DNA from 2 places in the Achromobacter sp. FW305-C-13 genome. Region 2 is predicted to be linked to the other one. Evidence: riboswitches for the same ligand, from Rfam matches in the RefSeq annotation. Region 2 holds a riboswitch; the other holds the start of a gene.
The links. Region 2 has a riboswitch for manganese ahead of mntP (manganese efflux pump MntP). Riboswitches for the same ligand answer to the same signal wherever they lie in the genome.
Positions count from the first base shown of each region.

Region 1: linked by a shared signal. The riboswitch ahead of AC3WMU_RS20035 (sodium:calcium antiporter) and the one ahead of mntP (manganese efflux pump MntP) in region 2 are both predicted to bind manganese.

Region 1 covers NZ_JBYSYN010000003.1:240,485-244,736, reverse strand. Annotated here, with positions in the region: gene AC3WMU_RS20040 (hypothetical protein) at 24-359, opposite strand; gene AC3WMU_RS20035 (sodium:calcium antiporter) at 821-1,825, opposite strand; yybP-ykoY riboswitch at 1,905-2,069, opposite strand; gene AC3WMU_RS20030 (aminopeptidase P N-terminal domain-containing protein) at 2,204-3,547, shown strand; gene AC3WMU_RS20025 (TM2 domain-containing protein) at 3,568-4,032, opposite strand; gene AC3WMU_RS20020 (UbiH/UbiF/VisC/COQ6 family ubiquinone biosynthesis hydroxylase) at 4,113-4,252, shown strand, end outside.
Region 2 covers NZ_JBYSYN010000002.1:1,285,783-1,290,034, forward strand. Annotated here, with positions in the region: gene AC3WMU_RS17265 (LysR family transcriptional regulator) at 1-825, shown strand, start outside; partial or broken gene AC3WMU_RS17270 (VOC family protein) at 935-1,054, shown strand; gene AC3WMU_RS17275 (hypothetical protein) at 1,057-1,758, shown strand; gene mntP (manganese efflux pump MntP) at 1,772-2,347, opposite strand; yybP-ykoY riboswitch at 2,357-2,529, opposite strand; gene AC3WMU_RS17285 (CopG family transcriptional regulator) at 2,690-3,112, shown strand; gene AC3WMU_RS17290 (extracellular catalytic domain type 1 short-chain-length polyhydroxyalkanoate depolymerase) at 3,141-4,252, shown strand, end outside.

The DNA.
Region 1 (4,252 bases), on a different contig from region 2:
TCCTGTGGGGATAGGCGCTGGCGTCAGGCCATTGCGGCGGCTTGCGCGCCGAAATGCACGTGGCGCACGGCGGGATTGGCGCTCAGGCGGCGCGCTTGCGACATCAGTTCCGCCCGCAGTTCCGGGGGGCAATTGACGGTGATGCAAGCCGACGCCATGCTCGGGTCCTGGCCTTGGTCGATCTGCACTTGCGAGACATCCAGGCCGGCGGCGCTGAAGTCCAGGCAGATCTGCTTGCGCAAGGCGCCCAGTTCGTCGCGCGGACAGATGACCGTCAAGCGCGACGTGCCGCGGCGGCGGCCCAGGGCGGTGGCGCGGTCCACGCCAGCGCGGCGTAGGAACAAGTCGAAGAAACGCATAACGACCTCCATTGCAAGAATGGGGAGCGTGATCGCGAGTACGCGAGCGCAACTGCGCGGCGCATGACGGACGAACACAAGACGTGCACGAACGCTGGCGCTGCGGCAAGCGGCGGTTCTGGCGGTTTACGTTGGGGAGATTCCCGGCAAGCCGAAGGCCTGCGCTATTGCCGGGGCTTACGCCCGAGGCTTGGGATACGCCGCAACCTGCATGACAGGATGCGGCAGATGGAGTTCTGCGTGTTTCCTGTCAGACAGCGAGGTCGATGCAAGATCGACTACTTTCGCCGGAATCGGTATTCACGAAGACTGCTCCTGGGATGGATAACAACGGAAGTTTACGCGGGTTTCCACTGATGGACAAGGTTTATGGGCCTTAACTGCCCGGAAAACCGCCAAAAAATGCAAAAGCGGCGCAGGCCCTGCCGAGCCTGCGCCGCAATTCGCACCAGGGTCCGGGCTCAGGCGTAGAAGTGCCACCCCAGATATGCCGCAAACAAGGCATAGAAGCCGCCCACCGCCGACAACGCCGGCACGCTCATCACCGAGCGGCGGAAACGCAGCCACAGCAGGCCGATCGACAGCATCGTGAACAGGCCCGCGGCCAGCAAGGGGGCATCCAGCAGCCACGGCGTCATGAAGATACCCAAGGCGCTGGGGATGGTGGCCTGGATCATCATCGCGCCCGAGATGTTGGCCAGCGCCAGGCGTTCCTTGCCTTGGCGCACCCAGATCAGCGCATTCATGATTTCGGGCAATTCGGTGGCGACGGGCGCCAGCAGCAAGGCGGCCACGTGCGGCGACGCGCCCATGAAAATTCCCAGCACTTCGATCTGGTTGACGAACACGTGCGAGGCGCCCGCGATGACCACCAGCGCCAGGATCGTCTGCGTCGCGGCCCAGAACATGGTCGGGTCCTCATCGCGGGGGCGCAGCTTGAGCGGCTCGAGGTCCTCGCTGTCGGTCCGTTCCTCGTCATGGCTCAGTTCGCGCTTGATGTACAGGCCGTACGTCGCCAGGAACAGGATGCCCAGCCAGGGCTTCCACGCGAAGGCCAGCAGGCCCAGGCCCACCTTGAAGATGAAGATGCCCATGAACCAGGCCTGGTCGCGGGCCAGCCGGCGCTGGTCCGCGTTGATACAGTTGGCTTGCGTCGTCTGGCCCCGGCGCGCGCGCCACAGGGCGAAGCCCACTACGGCGTACGCCAGGGTCGCCAGCACCAGGGGGCCGCCCATGGCCGCGCCGACGCCGATGTCTTTCTGCTCCGGGGTGTCGCCGAACATGACGGCCATGAAGGTGACCGCGCTTTCCGGCAATGCGGTGCCGAACGCGGCCAGCACGGTGCCGGTGGCGGTGGCGCCCAGATGGAAGCGGTGTCCGACCCATTCAACGCCATTGACGAAGAATTCGCAGGCGAAGTAAATCACTGCCGCGGACAGGAAAAACAGAAACAGGGTGAGCAACATATGAACACAGCCGGACGAGCAGAAACCAATTGGCGCGACGCTGCGGCTCGCCCGGCTAGGGTGAACGCAACGCGGCCAAAGGTCTCGCCTGGCTGATCCATGCGGCGGGCAGGCCGCTTGCATGGAAACCGTTAGCGCCATGGAGTTCTAGCAACCGCTACGCGGCCCTGAACCACCAAGTCTGTTGACGCTAACTCCTTTGGGGACAAAGGATGGCTACTCCCCAATGACAGAGCCGCGATTGTAGCAGCGCGAATCTGACGGTCCAGTGAATCCCGCGCGGACGCCGCGGGAACCCCGCCCGCTGTTGTTTCCGCGCGATAGCGGGGTAAAGTAAGCCGCATCCACACCTTCGCGGGGTTCGCGCCCCTGCCCGCCATGAGCCTGCCTCCCGCCGACATCGCCCCCTTCGCCGCCCGGCGCCAACGCCTGATGGACCGGATGCGCGCCGACGGCGGCGGCATCGCCATCCTGAGCACCGCCCCCGAGGCAATCCGCAACCGCGACGCCGAATTCCCGTACCGTCACGACAGCGACTTCTTCTACCTCACCGGGTTCACCGAACCCGGTGCCTGGCTGGTGCTGATCGCAGGAGCGACCGACCGCGCCGTGCTGTTCTGCCGCCCGCGCCACGTGGAACACGAGATCTGGGAAGGCAAGCGCTTCGGCCCCGAAGCGGCCGCCGCCTATTTCGGTTTCGACGATGCGCACGCGCTGGACTCCCTGGACGAAGTGGTGCCCACGTTGATGTTGGACCACCCCACCCTGTACGCGCCGCTGGCCGGCGACAAGCGCACCGACGGCCGCCTGCACCGCTGGCTGGCTACGGCGCGCGACGCCAGCCGCGCCGGCCACGCGCCGCCTTCGCGCCAACAGGACATCCGCCCGCTGCTGGCGGAAATGCGGCTGATCAAGGACCCGGCCGAAATCGCCGCGATGCGGCGCGCCGCCAAGATCTCGGCCGGGGCGCACGCGCGCGCCATGCGCGTCGCCCGCGCCGGTATGCACGAATACGAGCTGGAAGCCGAGCTGCTGTATGAATTCCGTCGCCACGGCGCTCAGGCGGTGGCCTACAACAGCATCGTCGCGACGGGCGCCAACGCCTGCGTGCTGCACTACCCGGCGGGCGAAGCCGTGCTGCGCGACGGCGACCTGGTGCTGATCGACGCCGGCTGCGAGGTGGACAGCTACGCCAGCGACATCACCCGGACCTTTCCCGTAAACGGCCGCTACAGCGGCCCGCAGCGCGCACTGTACGACCTGACGGTGGCGGCGCAGGAAGCGGCGGCCCAGGCCACCGCCCCCGGCCGCACCTTCAACGACGGCCACGAAGCCGCGCTGCGCGTGCTGGCGCAAGGCATGCTGGACCTGAAACTGTTGAAGGGATCGCTGGACGGGGTGCTGGAATCCGGCGACTACAGCCGCTTCTACATGCACCGCACCGGCCACTGGCTGGGCCTGGACGTCCATGACGTGGGCGACTACCGCCAGCCGGGCCCCGCCCAGGGCGCCGACCGCCCCTGGCGCAAGCTGGAGCGCGGGATGATGCTGACGATCGAGCCGGGCATCTATGTGCGCCCGGCGGACGATGTGCCGGAGAGCTACTGGAATATCGGTATCCGCACCGAGGACGATGCGCTGGTGACGGATGAAGGCTGTGAACTGATCACCCGTGGCGTGCCCGTAGAGGCCAGCGAGATCGAAGCGCTGATGCGCGAATAGCCCGCCCCACAGCCCCGACCCTACAGCACCAGCCCGTCCAGCCAGCCCATCGCCACCCAGACGTAGACCACCACCATGGCGATGGCGAACATCGAGACGACCGAGCCCACCAGGCAGGCCAGGATGGCGACCAGCACCGGCCCCCATCCCGTGGAGGTGGGGCGGCCCAGCTCGGGGTTGTACAGACGGTCGAATTTCTCGTCCGGCATCAGCGAGAACACCGCGCTTTCGATGAACCCGTCGATCATCGGAATGAAGACCAGGAAGAACGCGGGGTTGTCGTACCAGACGGGGTAGAAGCGAAACGCGCAGAACAGGCAGACGAGCGACAGTGTGGTGACCAGCCAGGCGTGGCGCCGGCCCAGATACCACCAATGGGCGCCCAGCCAGCCGAACAGGCAGGCCAGCAGCCCCACGGCGACTTTGCCGCGCGGGCGGCGAGCGGATACGGCGGATAGCGAAGGGGAAGCCTGAACCTGCGTCATATCGATCAACCGGGTGGGGTGGGCCGCGCGACCCACCGCGCTGGCTGTCCCGGATTGTAGTGGACGGTTAAAATCGGGACATGACTGCATCCGCCTTCGACATTGCGATTCTTGGCGCCGGCCCCGTGGGCCGCGTTCTGGCCCTGATGCTGGCGCGCGTGGCGCCGGATCCGGCGCGCATCGCGCTGCTCGCGGGCGCCGCTCCCGCCCCGGCGACGCC
Region 2 (4,252 bases):
GTCACGCCGGCCGCGGTCAGCAAGCGGCTGGCCCAGATCGAGGCGCGCCTGGGCGTGCGCCTGTTCAACCGCAGCACGCGGCGCCTGAGCCTCACGGCCGAAGGCGAGGTCTACCTGGAAAGCGCCCGCCGCATCCTGGGCGAAATCGAAGATCTGGACGAGCTGATCGCCAGCCGCCAGGCGAGCCCGCGCGGTTTGTTGAAGGTCAACGCGCCGCTGGGCTTCGGCCGCAGCTATATCGCGCCTGCCATCGCGGAATTCGCCGCGAAATATCCTGAGGTTTCGCTGCAACTGCAGCTGACCGACAGCCCCGCCGACTTCGTGCAGGACGCGTTCGACGTCGCGGTGCGTTTCGGCGACCTGCCCGACACCCGCCTGATCGCCCGCAAGATCGCGCCCAACCGGCGGCTGGTCTGCGCCTCTCCCGCCTACTTGAAGACGCACGGCGTGCCGGCCACGCCGCATGACCTGACGCGGCACCAGTGCATCGTGCTGCGCCAGAACGAGGCCGCCTACGGACTGTGGCGCTTCACGAAAGGCCGCCGCAGCGAAACCGTGAAGGTGCGCGGCAACCTCAGCAGCAACGACGGGGAAGTGACGCTGACCTGGGGCCTGGCCGGCCTGGGCATCCTGCAACGCGCGGAGTGGGACCTGGCGCGCTACCTGCGCAGCGGCCGGCTGGTGCGCGTGCTGGAAGACTATGCCTTGCCTCAGGCCGACATCTATGCGGTGTTTCCGGAACGCCACCATCTATCGGCGAAGGTCCGCGTGTTCGTGGATTTCCTGGTGGCGTATTTCCAGAAAGGATCGGACAGTACCTGGTGACGCGCCAAGGCCAATCGGCGATGTTGAGGGTAGGCGACAGGCTGAAGTAAATTTCCGACTCTCAATCTTCCCCTGCCAGGAGCGTTGCATGACGACACCACAACGGCATCGAGGCCGCCATCCCGGCGACTACGCCGCGTTCGTCCTGGATCCGGACGGCAACCACATCGAAGCCGTCTTCCACGGCGAGTCCGTCCGCCGCTCGCCGTCGGTCAGAATCGCGTATTGATCATGGAAAGCATCCAGGGCGCGGCATTCCGGAAGGCGTTTGACAAGGGCGGGTCGCACTTTCGCGACCTGCACGTGCACGATTGCACATTCGACAATTGCGGGCTGTCGATGGTGAGAGCACCTGCGCGGATGTCGCGCGTGCAGGGGGTACGGATCTCTCAATGCCGCGCGGTGAATTCAGAGATCATGCCTTGCATCTTCGAGGACGTGGTGGTGGAAGACCTTTCCACCAATCCCATTCTGCTGGTCTGGGCCTCGTTCTTTCGCCGGGTGAAGCTCGTCGGAAAGATCGGCAAGCTCAATCTCAACTTGGCGCCGACTGCGTTTTGCACGGATGCCCGTGTGCTTGAGCAGTTCGCGTCGGCGCGGGCGGCGTTCTACGCCGAAACCGATTGGGCATTGGACATCAGCGAGGCCAAGCTGCTGGGCTTGCGGTGCCAGGGCGTGCCCTTGCATCTGATCAAGCGCGATCCGCAGACGCAGGTCATCCTGGACAAGCAGGGGTGCTATGGCGGCCACCAGGCGCTGGGCGCGGGCTTTGGCCAGGCGTTTCCCGTGACCGATAGCGTGCTGCGAGGCTTCGACGAGTCAAACGACCAGACGCTGCTGCTGGCCGCGTCGCTGGCAGCCCCCAAAGCGCGGCGCGACGCGGAGAAGGGCGCCATCGCCGAGCTTCGGGCGTTGGGGTTCCTGGAAGACTGAAACCCTCGAGGCGTTACGCCGCGGCCGCCGCCGTCAGGTGCTCGTACAGGATCAGCGAGCCGATGCCGATCAGCGCGATGCCGCCCAGCACTTCGGCCCGCTTACCCGCCACGCTGCCCAGCGCGCGGCCCAGCATCACGCCGATCGTCACCATCAAGGTGGTGGCCAGGCCGATCGCGATGGCGGCCACCACGATGTTCACGTCAACGAATGCCAGGCCGACGCCTACGGCCATCGCGTCGATGCTGGTGGCGAATCCGGTCGCGGCCAGGAGCCAGAAGGAATGGCGGACGACCGGCGCGGCGTCTTCGTCCTCTTCCTTGAAGGCGTTGCGGATCATCAGCACCCCGAGAATACAGAGCATGCCGAACGCGATCCAATGATCCCAGTCGGCCACGAATTTTGCTGCGACGGAGCCCAGTCCCCAGCCAATCACAGGTGTGATCGCTTCGATCACACCGAAGATCACGCCGGTGCGCAGAGCTTCGGGCAGGCGGGGCTTGTGCAGGGCGGCGCCTTTGCTGATGGCGGCCGCGAACGCGTCCGTCGACATGGCGAACGCAAGAACAATGAGGGAGAGGGCATTCATGGAGAGAGGGGTCCAACTGGGCGAGAACGGCACAGACCCTTCACACCGCCCAGCGTCGTGTGAAAAGTCCGTGGTCTCGCCAAGCGCAATGCCGCTTACGCCATGGCCGGCTAGGGCCAAGAATGTTGACGTAAGCCCTTTCAGAACAGGCTGAAAGGCGGCTACTCCCCAAAGAGTGAACGCAGTCTAGCAGAGCTGGCCGTCGGGCGTATGACAGACCGCAAGGCGGGCGGGGGAATGGCCGATCGGATTGCGCACCGGCAAACCGCGACGGCAAGGCCTCAAATATGGCAAATTGAAACATCCATAGGCCATCCAAGTGGATGGTTTTAATATTCTTTCATGCCTCCTCGTCCTCCCTCCCTCGCCTCCGTTCCCAAGCCCCCCGATGAGAAGATCACCATCAATCTCGGGTACGTCGACTTGGGCCATATCGATCTTCTGGTGCAGGAAGGGTTCTATGCGAACCGCACCGACCTGATACGAACAGCCATCCGTAATCAACTGGCCACGCACGGCGAAGCCGTTCGTCAGGCGGTCAGCCGAAAGACGCTGGTTCTGGGCATCCAGCACTACACCTCGCAGGACCTGCTTGCGGTTCAGGCGGCGGGGGAAATGCTGCAAATCCGAGTGCTGGGGCTGGCGACCATCGCGCCGGACGTCACCCCCGAACTGGCGCTTGCCACCATCGAATCCGTGACGGTCCTGGGCGCCTTGCATGCCAGCGCCGCCGTCAAAGCTGCCCTGCGTCAGCGCATCCGCTGACTTTCCCCCTAGCCGTCAAGGTAACGCCATGCACCCCGAATTCCAGCAACTCATGAACCAGGCCACCCGGCTCACACGTTCCGGCGATCTGGCCGCAGCGACTGCCGCCATCCAGGCCGCGTTGCGGGGCGGGGCGGTTGCCGCGCCTGCCCGCGAGGACGATTCTGACGTCATCGATGTCGAGGCTTGGGAGATCCCCGAACCCGCCGCCCGGTCGGCTACGGCAAAGGCAAAGGCGACGGCAACGGCTGCGGTCGACGACGTTGCCCCGCCTGCGGACAAGCCGGCCACGGCAGGCGACACGTTCACCGCGGGATCCTTCCGCAACGCAGGGGGGCACCGCAGCTACAAGCTTTACGTGCCGCCCAACGCGGGCGCCGAGCCCCGTCCGCTGGTCGTCATGCTTCACGGTTGCACGCAGGACGCCGACGATTTCGCTGCCGGCACCGCCATGAACCAGGCCGCGCGAGCGCAGGGCTTCTATGTGCTGTATCCCGTGCAGTCGCGCGAGACCAATCCGCAGAAATGCTGGAACTGGTTCAAGCACAATCATCAGCAGCGGGGTCGGGGCGAACCTGAAATATTGGCCGGCATGACGCGCGCCGTCATCGACTCGCACGCGATCGACCCGCAGCGTGTCTACGTGGCAGGCTTGTCGGCGGGCGGTGCGATGGCCGCCATCCTGGCGAGCGCCTATCCCGACCTGTTCGCCGCCGCGGGCGTGCATTCGGGGCTGGCGGCCGGTGTGGCGACTGATCTGCCGTCCGCACTCTCGGCCATGAAGGGCGCCGGCATCCACGCGGCGGGGCAGGCCGCGAGCGGGGTGCCCACGATCGTCTTTCACGGGGACCGCGACGCAACGGTGCATCCGGGCAATGGCCAGGCGGTGGCTGCGGCCAGCGCTGGGGCAGCCGCATCGGTGGAGACCTGCCGCGTGCCGGGGGCTGGCGGCAAACGCCATAGCACCCGGTACCTGTACCGCAACCCCAAGGGCGACATCAGCGCCGAACGCTGGGAGATCCATGGCGCCGGTCATGCCTGGGCCGGCGGGTCGGCAAGCGGATCCTATACGGACCAATCCGGTCCGAATGCCACGGCCGAGATGCTGCGGTTCTTCTTCGAACGTTCGTTGGGCCACCA